Regions from separate parts of the Gluconacetobacter brunescens genome, predicted to be linked through region 2. Evidence: predicted binding sites of a transcription regulator. Region 2 holds the regulator's gene; the other holds the start of a gene.
What was found. The regulator LexA, encoded in region 2, represses DNA repair genes until DNA is damaged. The targets are predictions, from matches to a motif close to TGTTCTANNTANGTTC.

Region 1: ACMAUO_RS19640 (ImuA family protein) is a predicted target of LexA. The motif match lies at 868-883, and genes of this name have one in related genera.

The regions. Positions count from the first base shown of each region.
Region 1 is NZ_JBLHEN010000003.1:331,829-334,225, forward strand. Features, by position in the region: gene ACMAUO_RS19635 (ATP-dependent helicase) at 1-740, opposite strand, end outside; gene ACMAUO_RS19640 (ImuA family protein) at 946-1,737, shown strand; gene ACMAUO_RS19645 (DUF6504 family protein) at 1,622-2,397, shown strand, end outside.
Region 2 is NZ_JBLHEN010000001.1:437,869-440,265, forward strand. Features, by position in the region: gene ACMAUO_RS01855 (RcnB family protein) at 1-352, shown strand, start outside; gene ACMAUO_RS01860 (O-methyltransferase) at 404-1,027, shown strand; gene lexA (transcriptional repressor LexA) at 1,055-1,801, opposite strand; gene ACMAUO_RS01870 (molybdopterin molybdotransferase MoeA) at 1,942-2,397, opposite strand, start outside.

The DNA of each region.
Region 1 (2,397 bases), on a different contig from region 2:
TTGGTATCCTGATATTCGTCGACCAGCACATGGTCCCATGTGCCGCCGATTTCGGCGGCCAGGATAGGGTCGCCCATCATCTGCGCCCAGACCAGCAGCAGGTCGTCATAATCCAGCACGTTCTGGGCCTGCTTGGCCGCGACATAGGTGCCGAACAGCGTCTTGAGCTGTTCCTGCCAGCCCGCGCACCATGGGTAATGCTTCAGCAGCACATCGGCCAGTGGTTGTTCGGCGTTTACCACGCGGGAATAGATCGCCAGGCAGGTGCTTTTGGTCGGGAAGCGGCTTTCGGTCCTCGAGAACCCCAGTTCGTGCCGGACCAGGTTCATCAGGTCGGCGGAATCCTCGCGGTCGTGGATCGAAAAGGCCGGGTCCATGCCGATCTGTTCGGCATGGGCGCGGATGATCCGCGCGCCGATGCCGTGGAACGTGCCGGTCCAGGCCAGGGCATCGGCCATCGTGCCGGCCTTGTCGCCCAGCACCTGGGCGCAGATGCGCTCCACCCGCCGTGCCATCTCGGCACTGGCGCGGCGCGAGAAGGTCATCAGCAGGATGCGGCGGGGATCGGCGCCGTTGACGATCAGATGCGCGACACGGTGGGCCAGCGTGTTGGTCTTGCCCGATCCGGCCCCGGCGATGACCAGAAGGGGCGCGGCCGGAGGGGCTGTGCCTTGCGCGACTCCGTGCGTTACGGCGGCGCGTTGCGCGTCATTCAGCCTGTCGAGATATCCGTCGGCCACGATTGCTCCCGTAACGCCCTGAAAGTGGGATTATTCCCTGATGAGGGTCTGTAGTTTCCGCCATGGCGCGGTGCGGATCAAATGGGATGGGCTGTTTCGAAAGTCGTTGACGCCTATCCTCCGAATGGAACAAATGGGGAACATAATCGCCTGCCCGCCGGTTGGGAAGCCCGGTCGGGACGCCATGGATGGATTGTCTTGCCACATGCCCGCATCCGAATCCCGTCCCGCGCTGGAGGTGCTGCGGGAGCAGATCAGCCGCCTGGAAGGCCGTTCGGGGCGCGGGCGGGCGGTTCTGCCGTTCGGCCTGGACGAGATCGACAGCCGGCTGCCCGGCGGGGGGCTGACGCTGGGGGCCCTTCATGAGGTTGCGGGTGGTGGATGCGATGGTCTGCACGCTGCGGCGGCCGGCCAGTTTTCGGCCGGGATCGCGGGGCGCACGCGGGGGAAGGTGCTGTGGATCGTCAGTCGCCAGGATGTGTTCGCACCGGCCCTGATGCAGGTGGGGCTGGCGGGGCGGCGGGTCATCCATGTGGAGGCCCGGTCGGAGGTGGATGTGCTGGCCTGTTTCGAGGAGGGGCTGCGGCATGGGGGCCTCGGGGCCGTGGTGGCCGAAGTGGCACGGCTGTCGATGACGGCATCGCGCCGCCTGCAACTGGCGGCCGAAGCCTCGGGAACGCTGGGCATCGCGATCCGGCGATGGAGGCGGCCGACCGGGGCGGCCGATTTCGGCCAGCCGACGGCCAGCGTCACGCGCTGGCGGGTGTCGGTTCTGCCATCGGTCGCGCTGCCGGTGCCCGGTGTGGGGCGGCCACGCTGGCGGCTGGAACTGATCCGGGCGCGGGCCGCGGATGAAGCCGTTTTTGAAGTGGAGGCCTGCGATGGCCAGGGGAGACTTGCCCAGGGCGGGCTCGTCGAGAATCGTCTCGCTCTACCTGCCGTTCTGGCCGACGGATCGGATCAGGAAGAGGTTGGGCGCCGGCGCGCCCGCGCCTGAGGCGGCGCTGGCGCTGGTAGGCCGTGTGGGGCGGCGCCGGGTTGTGCGTTCGGTCGATCTCGCCGCCCGCAAGGCGGGATTGTGTCCCGGTACGCCGGTGGCCAAGGCGCAGGCGCTTTATCCCGATCTGATCATCATGGAGGCCGATCCGCAGGGGGACCGCGAGGGGCTGGAAAAACTGGCCTTGTGGTTTCAGCAGCGCATTGCCCCTGTCGCGGCCGCCGACCCGTCGGATGGCATTATGCTGGATACGACCGGGGCCGATCACCTGCATGGGGGCGAGCAGGCCATGCTGGCGGCGATGGTCCAGCGGTTGCGGCGCACCGGGGTCACTGCCAGGGCGGTCGTTGCCGATACGTTGGGGGCTGCGCATGCGCTGGCGCGCTATGGGCAGACGCGGATGCTGGTCGTGCCGCCCGGCGGGGTGTCCGCCGCGATGGCGGACTTGCCGATCGCGGCATTGCGCTTGCCCGATGACATTGTGGATGGGCTGCATGCGCTTGGCGTGTCACGCATCGGCCCGCTTGCCGGTATGCCGCGCGCGCCGCTGGCGCTGCGTTTCGGGCCGGATGTCGCGCGCAGGCTGGACCAGGCGTTCGGGCGGGCGGCCGAGGCCATTGTCCCTGTCCGCCCTGTTGAGCCGGTGGCGGTCAGCCGGAA
Region 2 (2,397 bases):
TGGCGGTCAGGACAACCGTGGCGATAATCGTGGCCCCGGTGGCGGACCGGGCGGCGGGCCCGGCTATAACCGTGGCGGTCCGCAGTACGGCGGCGGCGGCGGTGGCCGGGTCTGGAGACGTGGGGACCGCTATGACGGCCCGCGTTCGGGCATGTGGCAGGTGCAGGATTGGCGGCGTTATCGCGGCCTCTACGCCCCGCCGCCGGGATATTACTGGGTCCAGTACGGGAACCAGTTCCTGCTGGCGGCGCTGGCGACGGGCATTATCGCCAATGTGATCGCCAATTCCTACGGGGCCGGGGGTTACGGTCCCGGCTACGGGGCAGGGCCCATGGGGCCGGCTCCTTATTGACGCAGACAGGACCTGCCGCCTCGTGCGGCAGGTCCTGGCGGATCAGGGAACCTGACGATGGATGACAGGATTTCCGCGGTTCTCGACCTCTATCATGCCCGGATGCGCGAGGAACGCAGCCAGCCCCGAATGGAGGCGCCCGGCGGCCGCGATGGCGGGCAGGACCAGCGCATGCGGGCCATAGGGCCCGAGACCGGGCAATTGATGAACATCGTCGCCCGCAGTCTGGATAGCCCGACCATTCTCGAACTCGGCACCTCCTTCGGCTATTCTGGCATCTGGCTGGCCGAGGCCGCCCGCGCGACCGGCGGCAGGCTGATCACGATGGAACTGCACGATTACAAATCCGCTTATGCCCGGCAGATGGCCGAACAGGCCGGGCTGGCCGAATGGATCGATTTCCGGGTCGGGGATGCCGTGCGGATGATCGGGGAGATGTCCGGAAAGGTCGATTTCGTCTTTGTCGATCTGTGGAAGGATCTTTACGTGCCGTGTCTCGAGGCGTTCTACCCGCGCCTCAATTCTGGTGCGATCATCGTCGCCGACAACATGATCCGGCCGGGAACGGAGGACGTGAAACGCTACGGTCGCGCGATTCGCGCCCTGCCGGGGATGTCCAGCGTTCTGCTGCCCGTTGGAACGGGGATCGAGGTCAGCCGCTTCGAAGTCGGTTGAAGTCCCGGAGGGCTTTTGACGCCGTTGTCAGTAACGGCGCAGCAACCCGACCAGAGACCCCTGGATGCGCACGCGGTCGGACGGCACGATACGTGATTCATAGCGCGCGTTGGCGGGCTCCAGGGCGATGGTGCTGCCGCGCCGGCGGAGCCGTTTCAGCGTAACTTCCTGATCGTCGATCAGCGCGACCACGATCTGTCCATTATCGGCTGTATCTCCCCGGCGGATGATGACGGTGTCGCCATCGAGAATTCCGGCTTCGATCATCGAATCGCCGGCGACTTCCAGCGTGTAGTGGTCGCCACGGCCCAGCAGGTTCAGCGGTACCGAGACCTGAGCCCCGGTCTCGCGCAATGCCTCGATCGGCTGGCCGGCGGCGATACGGCCATAGAAAGGCAGGCTGACCGCCTCGGCATCGGTCGCGATGGGTGCGCCTGCCAGCCGGCCGGCGAAATCGCCTTTGATGACGTTGGGCACGAAGGCATGATCGACCGGGTCCGGCGCGGGCATGGTCGCCACGGCGGCGCCGGCAGGCTCCTGCGGCGTGGCGGGCGAGGCCATTTCCGGCAGGCGCAGCACCTCCAGCGCCCGGGCGCGGTGATGGCGGCGTTGCAGGAAACCCCGTTCCTCCAGCGCCGAAATCAGCCGGTGGATGCCGGATTTCGATCGCAGGTTCAGCGCATCCTTCATTTCGTCGAAGGAGGGGGAGAACCCCGTCTGTTTCAGGTGCCGGTCGATGAACAGCAGCAGTTCATGTTGCTTGCGCGTCAGCATTGGCACCCCGTGACCCAGTCGTTCCGTCAGTCGGCCAATCCGTTGTCAACAGAAGGGAACAAACAGGAAACCGCCTTGTTGTGTTCTATATTGGTTCCCCCTCCGGCCGTCAATATCATTGCGGTTATCGAAACGGGCGGTCAGATCGAGAGCGTGTCCAGCCTGATGATCCGGCAGGGCGCGCCTGCGCGTGCGGGGGGCGCGTGAGGCGGGCGCATGATCAGGGCTTCGCTGCGGGCCAGGATATGCAGCATCGCCGAATCCTGGCGGTTGAAGGCCGTCGCGATCAGGTTGCCATCGGGAGCGCGGGAGAGCGTGGCGCGCAGATAATCGGCCCTTCGGTCGTTCTCCGGCAGGTCGCCGCCCAGAATCGCCAGATCCTCCGGCAGGCGCGGCTCCGCGTGCCCGGCCAGCGTGCGGATTGCCGGCAGGGCGAAGATCAGGCCGCAGACCAGGGCGGCCACCGGATTGCCCGGCAGCCCCAGGACCGGCACCCGGCCGATCCGGCCATGCATCAGCGGCTTGCCGGGGCGCATCGCGATCTTCCAGAAATCGACCGCGAGCCCGATCCGCTCCAGCCCCTGCTGCACCAGGTC